2 regions of the Dyella agri genome follow, and region 1 is predicted to be linked to the other one. Evidence: riboswitches for the same ligand, from Rfam matches in the RefSeq annotation. Region 1 holds a riboswitch; the other holds the start of a gene.
The links. A riboswitch is a leader RNA that binds a small molecule or an ion and turns the genes downstream of it on or off. The one in region 1 is predicted to bind S-adenosylhomocysteine.
Positions count from the first base shown of each region.

Region 1 (7,463 bases):
CGCTTCATCCCACACGCTCACTACGCCCTTGCCGAACGGCCCGCGATCGTCGGAGCCGAAATGGAACTCGGTGATCAACACCGGCTTGCCGAATTTATGCATCGCCGCGGCGTCGAAGCCATGCCCTGGCACGTCGGCGTACACGTTGAAACTCGCCACATCGCAATACTCGGCGCAGGCGGCGATGGCCTCGGGCGTACTGGCGGCGAAGCGGCCGCCAAGGAACAGGTGATGCGGGTCGTGACGATGGATCGCCTGCGACACTACATGGAAATACTGGTCGGCGTAGCGGCGCAACCAGGCGCTGTAGTCCGCGGCGATGGCAGGATGCGTTTCACCCGGCTCAGGTGCCTGGAAGTTGGTGGCCTGCAAGGCATCCCACGCGGGCAATGAAATGCCCCATGCCGCCGCGAGCCTGTCCGGCGTGCCGTATTTCTTTTTCAGCTCGGCGATGAAAGCCTGCTTCGCATCGCTGCGCGCCTCGCCATGCAGCGTGCCGATCGCCAGCGCCCATCGCCCCTGCGGTTCGGGCGCGGCCCAGGCTAGTTCGTTGTCGGCGAAATAGCCGAGCAGCCAGGAGTCGTCGCGCACACCCTGCGTGGCCTTCATTGCCGCTGCATCCGCCGCCTGCGCGAAGCGCGGGTCGAACGGGTCGGGCATGCGCCCCCACCAGTCGTAACCGGTGGCGACGTTGCCGAACACGCCTTCGACGTTCACCGAGCGCGTATAGGGCAACCGGCGCATCACGCCCAGTGCGGGATCGCTCCAGTTGCCGAGCGTGTTGAAGCCCCAGCCCTTGAGGCGCGCCAGCGTGCGTGTGCGCCAGGTGGCCACCCAGTCCCGGCCGTCCACGCGATAGAGATTCGCTGCGTAGAAATCGAACCACCGGCCATGGTCGCAGCAACGGTCTGCGCCGGCGCCCTGCTGCGCATTGCGGTTGTCGCCCGTGCCCCAGAATGGGGCCCACGCGCTGCCGTCCGGCGGCAGGCCGGTGAACATGAACTCGCGACCCTGCACATAGCTGCGTCCGCCGTCCGCCGCCACCGCATTCACGCCCAGCGAGAAGAAGGCATGACCCTCCGGCGTGACCAGCCACCAGCGATTGCCGGATTTCTGCGTGTGGAACCAGCCGGTCTTCTGCAGACGGACATCCAGACGACCGCCGTAGCCATCTTCACCGGCGGTCGGCGCAGCAGGGGGCGCCTGCTGCGCGGCGACGCGCAACGCGGCATCGTCGGCGATCTTCTCGGGCCAACGAGCGCGCGTGTATTGGCCGTAGCGGTCGACGACGCCAGCATAGGCGCGATGCAGTGCGGTTTCGCCCGCGACCACGTCGAGCTTGCCGAAGAACACGGATTGCGCTGCCTGCGGTGCGGGCATGGAAAGCCGCACGGCGCGCACCACGGAGAGATCCAGCGTGCCCTCCACCGTGGTAGCCACCAGCAGGCGCCGGCCCTGGTCGTCGAATGGCATGGGCGGCCCGGCCTGCATGCCGAAGGCCAGCGGCGAGGTGGCATGCAGCGGAACCACCAGGGTCTGCGCGGGACCGGCGGGCAGACCCACCACCGCGTGCAGGTGCGACTTCGCATCCGCTCCGTCGATGTCGACCACGAGCGTCACCGCCCATGGCATCGCGTCCTGCACACGCAGGCGCAGCTCGCCCTGCCCTTGCCAGCTCCAGCTGCCTTGCACAGGCGTCACCGCGATCTGCGGTTGTGCGGCGGGCTGGAAGGTGTAGCGCCGTTGCGCCACGCCGTCTTGCGCGGTCTCCGTGGTCGCCGCCCGCGTCACCTGTTGCATGCCCATGCGCACCGACGCCACCGGGGCGGCCAGGTTGACCACGTCCGTCGCCGCGGATCGGGCGGCGAACAACATGGCGACAGTAAACAGCCAGGCTCGTTTCATGACGCGTCGGTGGTGCCCCGGAGGGTTCCGAGTATGCGTCGCCGCAGCTGAAGCGCAATCAAGCCGTGCGCTGCTGCCAGCGTTGCCATAGCCAGTACACCGGCGCGCCCAGTGCGATGATCAGCAAGCTCATGCCGGCATCGTGGGGCGAGGAAATCGCCGTGGCGACGATCACGCCCAGCACGGTCACCACGAACACCAGCGGCATCAGCGGGAACAGTGGCACGCGGTACGGCGCCGGTTCGTCCACGAACTTCCAGCGGTACCAGAACAGCGTGCCGATGCCGAACGCATGGCCCAGCCACTCGCCCACCGTGGTGTAGTCCACCAACTGGCCGAAGTTGCCCCACAGCATCAGCACCACCGTCCACGCGCCCAGCAGCGCCAAGGCTACCTGCGGTGCACGCGTGCGTGGATCGATGTAGCCCACTGCGCGGAACAGCATGCCGTCCGCGCCCATGGTCTGCAGCACGCGCGCGCCGCCGGCGATGGCGATGCTGCAATAGCCGAAGGTGGAACAGGCGATACCGATCGCCATCACCTTCGCGCCCGCCTCGCCGAACAGGCGGCGCATCAGGTCGGCCGCCGGCGCCTGGCTAGCGGCCAGCCCCGCGTGACCCAGGCCGGTGAGGTAGGCCACGTTGGCCAGCACGTAGGCCAGTACCACGCCAAGCATGCCGAGCAGCAGGGCGCGCGGCAGCGTGCGCTGCGGATCGCGCACCTCGCCGGCGAGATCGTTGAGGTAGTGGAAGCCGCCGTAGGTGAACAGCACCGGCAGCAGCGCGCCCACGAAGGCGCCGCTGGACACGTGATGCGTGGTGTCGACCGCCAGCACGCCGCCCAGATGGCCGTGCGCCAGGGCCAGCCCCACCGCCACCAGCAGCGCGATCGCCGCCAGCTTCAGCACCGCGAAGATGTTCTGCATCAACGCGCCGGCGCGGATGCCGAACAGGTTCACTCCCACGATGAATATGATCGCCGCCACGCCGACCGACTTCACCCACAGCAGCGGCAGGCCTACCGCCTGGCAGAAATAGTCGGCGAAAGTAGTGGCCACTGCGGCCACGCTGCCGGGGTAGTTGATCAGCGCCATCGTCCAGCCGAACAGGAAGGCTGGCAGCGTGCCGAAGGCTTCGCGCAAGTACAGGTAGATGCCACCCGCATGCGGACGCCGCGAACCGAGCTCCGCGTAGCACAGCACGCCGGTGAGCGTGAGCAGGCCGCCCAGCACCCACAACGCCAGCAGCGGCAAGCCGGATGCCGTGCGCTCGGCCACCGTAGCCGGCGTGCGGAAGATGCCGGCGCCGATCACGCCGCCGATCACGATCATCGCGCCGTCCCATACGCCAAGGCGGCGCAGGTAGGCGGGGGAGCTGGTTTCAGTCGTCATCCGGCAACCTTGGCATGGCGAACGGGGGTTCGACCAGTCCCCGTCGGCAGGGGTGGCTTGCGCCGCCGCCGGGCACGGCTCACGCTGCGCGCGGGGAATTCTCGGGGGCGCGATGACCAAAACCACACCGTTGCTGTTTCTGCTGCTGATCGCCGCGGCGATCTGGCTGAGCTGGCGCCACTACCAGAACGCCAAGGCCTTGCTGCAGGACTGGGCCGGCGCCAACAAGCTGCGCATCCTGCAGGCGAAATCCAATGCCGTCTGGCTGTCCGTGCCGTTGTCGATGTGGTTCACCACTTCGAGGTACCAGCTGATCTATCGCATCTCGGCCTACGACGAAACCACCCATCGCATTCGCACAGGTCTGGTACGGCTGGGTACGCCGGTATGGGGCTTCATGAACCGCGACGCGGTCGAAGTGTTCTGGGACGACGCCGGTTAGCGCTCGCGCACGGCTCAGGACTCAACGCCGCGCACGGTGCAACACGCTTTCAACCAGGATCGCGAGCAGACCCGTCGCGAAGACAAGCGCGTTCCAGCCGCCATCGAAACCCATTAGCGGCAGGGCCAACCATGCCAGCAGCAGCCACGCCACGATGGCGAACGCATAGCGGCCGTCGTCGACGAACAGACCCCAGAGTTCGGCCAGCAACTTGCGCAGCCCGCTCATCAGGCGGCCTCCCGTGTCGTGCGCCGGCACCACGCCACGCACAGCATCGCCACCGCGAGAAAGGCGCACGCCAGCGCCGGGATGGCGCGATCCTCGCCCGGCCACGCGTAGCCCATGCCCTCGCCCGCCCAGAACGTGCCGAACGCGCACAGCAGCACGCCCACCGCGAACTTCAACGTGTTCTCCGGCACCCGCGCGAGCGGCCGGTGCAGCACCACGCCCAAGGCCGCCACCACCAGCAGCGCAGCCAGCGCGCCCAGGCTGGCCGGCCACAACAACTCGGCCCGGCCGGCACCGATGGCAAGCACGATGAAGACCACCTCGACGCCCTCGAGCACGGTGCTCTTGAAGGCCACCAGGAACGCGAGCTTATCCAGGCCAAGGCGCGCGTTGCCCTGCCCACCAAGCGCCTGCATCTCGCGCCGGTAGATCGCATCCTCGTCATGCAAGGCGAGCACGCCCGCTGCGCGCAACACCGCCTTGCGCAGCCAACGCATGCCGAACAGCAGCAGCAGGGCGCCGACCACCAACTGGAAGCCGTGCAACGGGACGCGCGCAAGCGCGTGGCCGAGCAGCAGAACCAGCAACAGCAACGCCAGCAATCCCGTCGCGCAGCCCGCCAACGCGCTACGCCAGCCTCGCACCACGCCCACCGCCAGCACCACGGTCAAGGCTTCCACGCACTCCACCAGCGAGGCGAGAAAGGAGGCCAGCATCGACGGTGCGAGATGGGTCCATTGGATCAGCACGTAACGGGGCCTTCATGCAGGCAAGCGGACCGGGCGAGCATACGCCTTCTGTGCATGGCGATGCCGCACTGGCAAATTGACACGCCACGGGGCCGCGAGGAAACTGCGCACGTTTGGCGCGCCGGAGTTCCTCCGCGTGCCGTCCGGGCCAAGGGGTGCTGCGACGGATCACGATCCGCCACGCTTGGCTCGCGATAACCCCGGCAAGGGCGCCCTTTCCATGATCTTTGGAGAGTTACCCATGCCTGTCCAGCTTGCCATCGCCACTTCGGCAGCCTACCCGACCATCCACCCCGACGACGCCCACCTGGCGGCTTCGCTTGCGGCACTCGATATCCAGCCGCAGGCTTGCGTGTGGAACGATCCCGCTATCGACTGGACGCGTTTCGATGCCGTGCTGATACGCACCATCTGGGATTACTTCGAACACTACGACGCATTCCTTGCATGGCTGCGCCAGCTTGAACACGCCGGCGTGCCAGCCATCAACCCCGTCGCGCTGATGCGCTGGAACAGTGACAAGCGCTACCTGCTGCAGCTGGAAGCGCTCGGCGTACCGACCATTCCCACCCAGCTCGTCTCGCGCGCTGTCCTGCACGAGGCGCTTGCCGCATCCCCAGGTCGCGACGTCGTGGTCAAGCCGTGCGTCAGTGGCGGCGCCTGGCGCACGGTACGCGGTACGGTGGGCGATCCCGCGTTCGACCGTGCCGCCTCGGAGCTGCCGCCAGGCGAATACCTGCTGCAGCCCTTCGTGCCGGCCATCGTCGAAGACGGCGAATGGTCGCTGCTGTTCTTCGGCGGCAAGTTCAGCCATGCCGTCATCAAGCGTCCCGCCGCAGGCGACTATCGCGTGCAGAGCCAATTCGGCGGACGCACCGACGCCATCGAACCCGACGCAGCCACGCTCGCCGCCGCCAGGCACGCCCTGGCGACCTGCGCGACGCTGGGCAACGGCGACGCCGAATACGCACGGGTGGACGGCGTGGTCGTGGATGGGCAATTCCTGCTTATGGAATTGGAGCTGATCGAGCCCTTCCTGTTTCTTGCCGGGCGACCCGATGCCGCCGAGCGCAACGCCCGCGTCATTGCCGCGCGGCTGGAATCGCTGCAGACCTCGAAGGCAGGACACAGGACGGAAAACGCCTGATGGATAGCGCCGCGAGCGAGCGTCTGTTCTCCTACGGCACCCTGCAGGACGCAGCGGTGCAGCTCGCCACCTTCGGCCGGCGGCTCGACGGCTTACCCGACGAGCTGCCCGGCTATCGCCTCGAACAGCTGGCGATCCGCGATGCACAAGTCGTGGCCACCAGCGGCGCCGCGCACCATCCCATCGCGATCCGCAGCGACGACGCGGCGGATCGCGTGCGCGGCATGGTGTTCCGCCTGACGCCACAGGAACTGGCGCAGGCGGACGCCTACGAGGTCGACGATTACCGGCGCGTGGCCGTCACGCTCGCCTCCGGCTTGCAGGCATGGATGTACGTACGCGCGGAATGACCGCGCGCGCTGCATTTGCAGCTATGGCGGGTCCTTCTGCCACATGATCCTGGTGAACCTCCACCTTCCGTCCGATTGCCTCCTCATGGCCCGCAGAAAGCGCCCATGCAGCTCGACCGTCCGCGGCTGGCCGGCCGTCTGGAAATCCACCTCGAAACGACCCCACTCCACGGCTGAATCACCCTCGACGGCGACATCCTGGATATGCGGAGCGTACTTCAACACCTTCCAACCTCCCTGCGCATAGGCGGCACGCAACGCTGCCTGGCCGACGACCGGGCGATCGCCCTCTCCCAGCAACACGCCGTCCTTCGTCCACAGCGCAACCAAGGCATCGGGATCCTGGCTGAGGGTGGCCGCGACGTCTCCTTGATGCAGTTCGGCGATTCCTTGCATGGCGCCGGCGCTCGCGCTCCGACCCGTCGTGTCATGCCCGCATGCGGCAGCAGCGAACGCAACACACCCCAGCGCGAGGATCAAGCGTATGCCTTGCGTCTGCATGCCACATCTCCGCAAAGGTGGTGGACCATCACGAAAGCCAGCGTATAACCCGGGATGACGGACAAGCCAGCAAGATGCCAGACGGCGAGATTCGGCCTTCTGCGCTGACGCCGCCAAAGCTGCGCCCTAGAATCGCGGCACGTCCCTACCTTCCATGCCTGTGCCCACGCCACCCCGCAAAATCCTCCACGTCGACATGGACGCGTTCTACGCGTCGGTGGAGCAGCGCGACGACCCCACGCTTCGCGGCAAGCCGGTGGTGGTGGCGTGGAAGGGCGCGCGTTCGGTGGTGTGTGCGGCCAGCTACGAGGCGCGCAAGTTCGGCGTGCGCTCGGCGATGCCGGCGGTGCGCGCGGAACGCCTGTGCCCGCAGGCGATCTTCGTGCCGCCGGATTTCACGCGCTACAAGGCAGTGTCGCGGCAAGTACAGGCGATCTTCGCGCGGCATACCGAGCTGATCGAACCGCTGTCGCTGGACGAGGCCTATCTCGACGTCACCACGACGAAGACCGGCCTGCCCTCGGCCACGGCTACCGCCGAGGCGATCCGCGCGGCGATCCGCGCGGAAACGCAGCTCACTGCTTCGGCCGGCGTGGCGCCCAACAAGTTCCTCGCCAAGATCGCCTCGGACTTCCGCAAGCCCGACGGCCTGTTCGTGGTGCGCCCCCACGAGGTGCTGGATTTCCTCGCGCCGCTGCCGATCGGCCGCCTGCCCGGCGTGGGCAAGGTGATGGAAGGCAAGCTGGCCGCG
Region 1 is NZ_JADIKL010000011.1:58,462-65,924, reverse strand. It holds gene ISP14_RS16330 (beta-agarase) at 1-1,905, opposite strand, end outside; gene ISP14_RS16325 (APC family permease) at 1,964-3,295, opposite strand; gene ISP14_RS16320 (hypothetical protein) at 3,408-3,737, shown strand; gene ISP14_RS16315 (hypothetical protein) at 3,759-3,965, opposite strand; gene ISP14_RS16310 (COG4280 domain-containing protein) at 3,965-4,714, opposite strand; S-adenosyl-L-homocysteine riboswitch at 4,859-4,936, shown strand; gene ISP14_RS16305 (ATP-grasp domain-containing protein) at 4,956-5,861, shown strand; gene ISP14_RS16300 (gamma-glutamylcyclotransferase family protein) at 5,861-6,211, shown strand; gene ISP14_RS16295 (YybH family protein) at 6,233-6,712, opposite strand; gene dinB (DNA polymerase IV) at 6,867-7,463, shown strand, end outside.

Region 2 (7,463 bases), on a different contig from region 1:
GCGCGCTTGGCGGCCACCTGGGCCTCGGCCGCAGCCACCTGGGCTTGCGCGTTGCGCAACGCGTCCTCGGTCTGCGGATCGGACAGGCGCATCAGCACGGTATCCGGCCGCACCGTGGTACCCGGCCACACCTCGATCTTCTCCACCTGGGCGGGCGTAGCCGCGGCCAGCCAGCGGATTTCGCGGGGTACCAGAGTACCGGTGGCGCGCACCTCGCGCAGCATCTCGCCCTGCTGCACGGCATCGATCCACAGGCTGCCGCGGTCCGCCGCCGGCAACGCCGGCCCCAGCCGCCACACCAGCACAGCCAGTGCGGCCACGGCCAGCGCCGCACCGCCCACCATCAGTCGCAAGCGGCGGCGCTTGCGGATGCCATACATCGGGTTCGCGATATCCATGCACCCTGCGTGGCAAGCCGCGTGCCAACCAGTGCTGGTGGAAAAACTCCTTGCAGATCAGTGCCCGTTGCCGCCGCACGCCGGAGCCGGACTCAGGTAGTGTCCGCATCCGGATCGCGGCGTCCGCCAACGGACGCCGCGATCCGGCTCAATGCGCTTCGCGCAACTTGTGCACGCCCGCCTGCATGATGCGGTCGGTCCAGGCGATGCCGATCGCCGAGAAGATGAACACCACGTGGATGATGGTCTGCCACATCACTCCCACCGCAGTGAGCGTGGAGCACTTCAGCCCGAAGCCGTTGGCACCGCTCTCGGCGATGCTCGCCAGCACGTCGGGCGAGCAGAACGGCAGCCCCTGCAGCGCGCCCGCGGCGATGAAGGTCTTGAGCAGGTGGATCGAGGAGATGCCGATGATCGCCATCGCCAGCTTCACCTTGAGCACCGAGGCGTTGACGTGGCTGAGCCATTCCGGCTGGTCGGGATGCTGCTCCAGCCGCAGGCGCGAAACGAAAGTTTCGTAGCCGCCCACGATCACCATGATCAGCAGATTGGAAATCATCACCACGTCGATCAGGCCGAGCACGATCAGCATGATTTCCTGCTCGCCAAGCTGCGGCGCCTCGTGGATCAGGTGCCACAGTTCCTTGCCGAACAGGAACACGTAGACGCATTGCGCCACGATCAGACCGAGGTAGAGCGGCAGCTGCAGCCAGCGCGCGCTGAAGATCAGCAGAGGCAGCGAGCCGAGTCGGGGGGCGGGATGGTCCTGCATCGGAAATATCCAGTCGGCGTGCCAGCGTAGCGGGCGCGCGGCAAGGCTGCCAGATCCCGCTCAACCGGTGTTCTGCAGCCCCTGCGCCACACCGTTGACGCAGGCTACCAGTGCCTGCAGCAAGGCGTCGTCCTGGCGATCGCCAGCGCGCCAGCGTGCCAGCAGGCTACCTGCAGCAAGCTCATCGGATCGATGTAAGGATTGCGCAGGCGGATCGAAGCGGCTAGCCGCTGGTCGCCCTGCAACAGCTCATCCGCGCCCTTGAGCCGCAGCACCCGGGCACGACCGGACAACGCCTAGGTGCACCGAGCCTGGCCAGGCGCTTGCCGATTGCCGTCAATTCGAAGTGCTGGCCGGCTGCGTGGCGTAGTGCACCAAAGCCAGGCCGAGTTGCTGCTGCCGTTCCGGAGTCTGCACGCAGGTACCGAACTGGCTCATCGCCGCCGCACCTCCCTGCGCGGCGAATGCCTGTGCAAGCTTGCGATCGATCGATGGTTTGGGAACAGCCTGCCCAGGTTGCTGCAGACCCTGGATCATCCAAGCAACCAGTGCACGTCCCGAATCCGTCTCCAGAAAGTCGGCCACGGTGCGGGCGTTGTCTTCCGAGATGCAATCACGTACCGACGGCGCCGCGAGCCGCGCGAACTGCGAATCCGTCATCCGATCGAGCTGCCGCAATACTTGCTGGAAGACTTGGTTTTGGGCGGTTGCACTGCTCATCTGGGCTTGGGCGCGCTCGAACGCTATCCGCATGATCTGCGCCAGGTGGTAGTCCACCAACATCCGCTGCAACTGGGCGCCGCCGGACGATGCATCTTGTTGCGCCAGCGCAGGCCAGCCACAGCCCCAGGCAAGCGCCCCCGTTGCGATGGCACACCACAGTCTCTTCATGTCCATTCCCCTGTTCACTCCAGGGCGACATGCCCCAGAGAGCGTCGATCAACCATCCTGCACAGGTTTCAACCGGTGTTCTGCAGACCCTGGGCAACGCCATTGACGCATGCCACCAATGCCTGCAGCAAGGCGTCGTCCTGGCGATCGCCAGCACGCCAGCGTGCAAGTAGGTCCACCTGCAGCAAACTCATCGGGTCGATGTAAGGATTGCGCAGGCGGATCGAAGCGGCCAGCCGCTGGTCGCCCTGCAACAGCTCATCCGCTCCCTTGAGCCGCAGCACCCAGGCGCGACTGCGTTCGAATTCGTCGCGAATCAGGCTGAAGAAGCCTTCGTGCAGCGGGCCGGCGAGTTTCGAGAAGGCCTCGGCGATGGCGAGGTCGCACTTGGCCAGCAGCATCTCCACGTCGTCCAGTGCGTTGGCGAAGAACGGCCAGTCGCGCGCCATCTCGACCAACGCCTGCTCGCCGTATTCGGCCACGCCCCACTCCAGCGCGCTGCCCAGGCCGTACCAGCCAGTAATGATGGAGCGGCATTGCGTCCAGGCGAACACCCAGGGGATCGCACGCAGGTCCTCCACGCCGCGCATGCTGCGCCGGCGCGAGGGGCGCGAACCCAGCGCCATGCGTTCGATCACGTCAATCGGCGTGGCGCTGCGGAAGTAGTCCACGAAACCGTCCCGCTCGACCAGCGCACGGTAGGCCTGCCGGCTGCGCGTGGACAGCGCGCGCATGCATTCACGCCACTGCGTCTCGCGCGCTTCCTCGTCGCGCGGACGCAGGCTGGCGCGCAGCACTGCGCCCACGGTCTGCTCCAGGTTGCGCAAGGCCAGCGCGCGGATGCCGTACTTGCGATGGATCACCTCGCCCTGCTCGGTGACACGCAGCACGCCGGCCACCGAGCCGCGCGGCGAGGACATCAGCGCCGGCGTGATGCGTGCGCCGCCGCGGCTGGCCGAGCCGCCGCGGCCATGGAAGAACGACAGCGCGATAGCGTGCTCGCGCGCCACCTCCAGCAGCTCCACCTGGGCACGCTGCAGGCCCCAGCGCGAGGCCAGCGTGCCGCCGTCCTTGCCGCTGTCGGAATAGCCCAGCATCACCCATTGGCGGTCGCCGCGCGCGGCAAGATGGGCGCGATAGAGCGGATCGGCCAGCAGGGCGCGCAGCGTGTCCGGTGCGTTGCTCAGGTCGTCGATGGTCTCGAACAGTGGCGCGATATCCAGTGGAATAAGGCTCTTTGCACCTGCGTTCTCGACCAGGCCACCATGTCTTGCCAGCGCCAGTACCGCCAGCACGTCGGCGGCGGAACGCGCCATGCTGATGATGTAGAGGCCGGTTGCCGCCGCACCGTAGCGGTGGCGCGCGTCGTGCAGGGCGGCGAACACCGCGCGCAGCGACGTCGCCACGCTGTCCTCGCTGACAACGAAGCCGCGCTCGCCGCACAGGTAGGCGTGCAGCGCGGCCACGCGCTCGGCCACGCTGCGCTGCGACCATTCGCTGTCGTTGAACAACGCGGCCAGCGCATCGTCATGCACGCGGGAATCCTGGCGCGCATCGAGCCGCGCGAGGTGGAAACCGAAGCTGCGCACGCGCCAGATCAGCCGCTGCACCGCATAGGCGCCCGCATGCAAGCCACGATGGTCGACCAGGCTGGCAGCGATCAGTTCGAGGTCGTCGCGCAGCTCGTCTGCCGAGGCATAGGCCTCCGGATGCCCGTCCTCGTGGGTCGCCTCGAGCCGCGCGCCGATCAGGCTGAGCAGGCAGCGGTACGGCATGTCGGCGTAACGCGGGCGTATGCGCTCCGCAGCCTGAGGGAAGCGTGTGCGGCAGTCGTCCAATCTCTTGCGCAGGCGCGGGTCGACCTGCACGCGGCCCTCGGTCTGGCTGAGCAGGCGCGCCAGCGCGGAGACGTCGGCGATGTAGCGCTCCAGCACCTGCGTGCGCTGGCTGGCGAGACTGGCGGCGATGGTGTCAGCGCCCACGTTGGGGTTGCCGTCCATGTCGCCGCCCACCCAGGTGGCGAAAGAGAGCAGGCGCGGCAGCGGCACCGCCACGCCGTAGACCTCCTGCAACGCTTCGGCCAGCGATTCGTACAGCGCCGGCACGATGCGGTAGATCGGGTCGGCGAGATAGAAGTCGACGTGGTCGCGCTCGTCCTGCACGCTGGGACGCACCGGCGAAGCCTCGGCGGTCTGCCAGCCGGCGGTGAGCGCCATGTGGATGCGCTCCTCGTCTTCGCCGCGCTCCTGTGGCGTGCGGCCGCCGTCGAAGCCGTCGACCAGCGCGCGCACGATCGCCTGTTCCTTCTCCAGCAGCGAGGCGCGCACCGCTTCGGTGGGGTGCGCGGTAAACACCGGTTCCACTTCCAGCCGCAGCAGCCATTCCAGCAGTTCGTCCGCCGTCACGCCCTGCGCCTTCAGCTGCTCCAGCACGTCGCGCAGCGATTCCGGCTGCGGCGCGCCGCCCTCGCGCTGATAGTCGCGGCGACGGCGAATGCGATGCACGCGCTCGGCGATGTTCACCGCGTTGAAGTAGGTGGCGAAGGCGCGCGCCAACGCTTCTGCGTGCGACGCATCCAGCCCGCCCAGCGGATCGGCCAGCCCGGCCAGCGGCGCGCCCTCCTGCCGGCGCGCGATGGCGGCGACGCGCACGCGCTCCACCTCGTCGAGGAAGGCCGGCGCCACCTGCTCGGCCAACATGCGGCCGACCAGAGCACCGAGTCGGCGCACGTCGTCGCGCAGCGGGGCATCGGGCAAGGCGGGCTCGGAACTGCGGGAAGCGTTCATCGCGACGACATCGGCTCGCAGGGGCGGAATCCCAAGCCTAGCGCATGCGTGACACTTTTGCTGCAATGCCGCAAAACCCTTCGACCGGCTGGCGGTCGGTCGCGCCGCAGGCATGTCCGCATCTGCGACGCTATAATCGCCCCTTCCCGTCGAGGGGCGCTGCGACCGTGACTTGTTCCCGGCCAGGCTCGACGGCTTCTTTCAGCAACGGCGCCCGGTTTGTCCCCATCGAAACCGGAGTAACACATGAACGCCGCACTCAAAGAAAACAGCCACGACTACAAGATCCGCGACATCAGCCTCGCCGATTTCGGCCGCAAGGAGCTGGACATCGCCGAGCACGAGATGCCGGGCCTGATGTCGATCCGCCGCAAGTACGCCGCCGCCAAGCCGCTGCAGGGCGTGCGCGTCACCGGCTCGCTGCACATGACGATCCAGACCGCGGTGCTGATCGAGACGCTGAAGGATATCGGCGCCGACGTGCGCTGGGCCTCGTGCAACATCTTCTCGACCCAGGACCACGCCGCGGCCGCGATCGCCGCCACCGGCACCCCGGTGTTCGCATGGAAGGGCGAGACGCTGGAGGAATACTGGGACTGCACGCTGGACGCGCTGTCCTTCCCCGACGGCAAGGGCGGCTTCCTCGGCCCGCAGCTGGTGGTGGACGACGGCGGCGACGTCACCCTGCTGATCCACAAGGGCTACGAGCTGGAAAAGGGCGACGAGAGCTGGGTCAACAGCGCCTCCGGCAGCCATGAGGAGCAGGTCATCAAGAACCTGCTGAAGCGCGTCGCCAAGGAGCGCCCGGGCTACTGGACCCGCGTCGTCGCCGACTGGAAGGGTGTCTCCGAGGAGACCACCACCGGCGTGCACCGCCTGTACCAGCTGGCCGAGGCCGGCAAGCTGCTGGTGCCCGCGATCAACGTCAACGATTCGGTGACCAAGAGCAAGTTCGACAACCTGTACGGCTGCCGCGAATCGCTGGCCGACGGCCTGAAGCGCGCGATGGACGTGATGCTGGCCGGCAAGCTGGCCGTGGTCTGCGGCTACGGCGACGTCGGCAAGGGCTGCGCGCATAGCCTGCGTGCCTACGGCGCCCGCGTGGTGGTCACCGAGATCGACCCGATCAACGCGCTGCAGGCGGCGATGGAAGGCTTCGAGGTCAACACCGTCGAGAGCACGCTGGGCCGCGGCGACATCTACGTCACCACCACCGGCAACAAGGATGTGCTGACGCTGGCGCACATGCAGGCCATGAAGGATCAGGCCATCGTCTGCAACATCGGCCACTTCGACAATGAGATCCAGGTCGACGCGCTGAACACCAGCGGCGCCGAGCGCCTCAACATCAAGCCGCAGGTGGACAAGTACACCTTCAAGAATGGCAACGCGATCTTCCTGCTCGCCGAAGGCCGCCTGGTGAACCTGGGCTGCGCCACCGGCCATCCCAGCTTCGTGATGTCCAACTCGTTCTCCAACCAGACGCTGGCGCAGATCGACCTGTGGGCGAACAAGGACGCCTACAGCGCCAAGGTCTACATCCTGCCCAAGAAGCTGGACGAGGAAGTCGCGCGCCTGCACCTGGAAAAGATCGGCGTGAAGCTCACCACGCTCAGCACCGAGCAGGCCGCCTACCTCGGCGTGCCGGTGGAAGGCCCGTACAAGCCGGATCATTACCGCTACTGATCGGCGGTTCCGGCATAGTGGAAACCAAACGGGCGCCGCAAGGCGCCCGTTTTTTTTGCGTGGATGCAAGCAGCCATGCGAACGGCCTGGACTGATCAGGGCCGCCAGTTCGCGTTGTTCTCCCAGAACGCCACGCTGCGCCGGTACGCCTCGCGGTCCAGCGGCACGCCGGAACCACCCTCTTCCACGCCCAGCGCGTTGCGCATCATGGTGATCGGCGCCATCGGAATTTCCTCCGGCTCCATGGTGTAGATGCAGCCCACGATGCCCCAGTCGGCGTCGATAGGCTCGCCTTCTTTCGCCAGTTGTTCGCGACTGTAGAGGATGACCACCAGCCAGTTGGCCACCGGCGATTCCACGCCTTCGAACCAGCGCACCAGCACCGGCAGCTCGGCCTTGGTGCGTGCCTCGTAGGCGCTGCGCAGCCGATGCCGGTTGGCGTCAGTGATCGGCACCGTGAGGCAGCGCGTCGAAGTCCAGTTGCGGTGCACGTGCAGCTTGCAGAACGGTGCGTAGCCATCCAGCACGCGCTGCGGCGGCTCGTCGTTCAAGCGACGCTCGAAGGCTTCGGGCGTGCAGTCCTGGATGGTGTTGCCGCGCGGCTCGCGCGGGAACAATCGGGCTCGGGCGAACGGGGTAAGGACAATCGACATGGCGCGGCCGGCAGGGAAAGGGCGCCAGCCTAGCGCATGCCGCAAACCCGTCATTTCCCGGCTCGTGGCGTGCCTGGCATTTGGACATCTATCTTTTCATCGCGATGAACGTATAAAATTACCCGAAGCAGCTCCGAAGGACTCCCATGCCCGCCATCAGCCTCGAATTCTTCCCGCCCAAGACCGACGAACAGCGTGCTCAGCTGGACCAGGCCGCGCAGGTGTTGAAGGCCTGGCAACCCGAGTACGCGTCGGTGACCTTCGGCGCCGGCGGTTC
Region 2 is NZ_JADIKL010000002.1:98,462-105,924, reverse strand. It holds gene ISP14_RS03150 (efflux RND transporter periplasmic adaptor subunit) at 1-398, opposite strand, end outside; gene ISP14_RS03145 (TIGR00645 family protein) at 547-1,170, opposite strand; partial or broken gene ISP14_RS03140 (phosphoenolpyruvate carboxylase) at 1,231-1,418, opposite strand; gene ISP14_RS03135 (hypothetical protein) at 1,507-2,061, opposite strand; gene ppc (phosphoenolpyruvate carboxylase) at 2,130-4,847, opposite strand; S-adenosyl-L-homocysteine riboswitch at 4,993-5,070, shown strand; gene ahcY (adenosylhomocysteinase) at 5,094-6,533, shown strand; gene ISP14_RS03120 (DUF3228 family protein) at 6,629-7,186, opposite strand; gene metF (methylenetetrahydrofolate reductase [NAD(P)H]) at 7,333-7,463, shown strand, end outside.
Region 2: another riboswitch for S-adenosylhomocysteine. It lies ahead of ahcY (adenosylhomocysteinase); the one in region 1 lies ahead of ISP14_RS16305 (ATP-grasp domain-containing protein).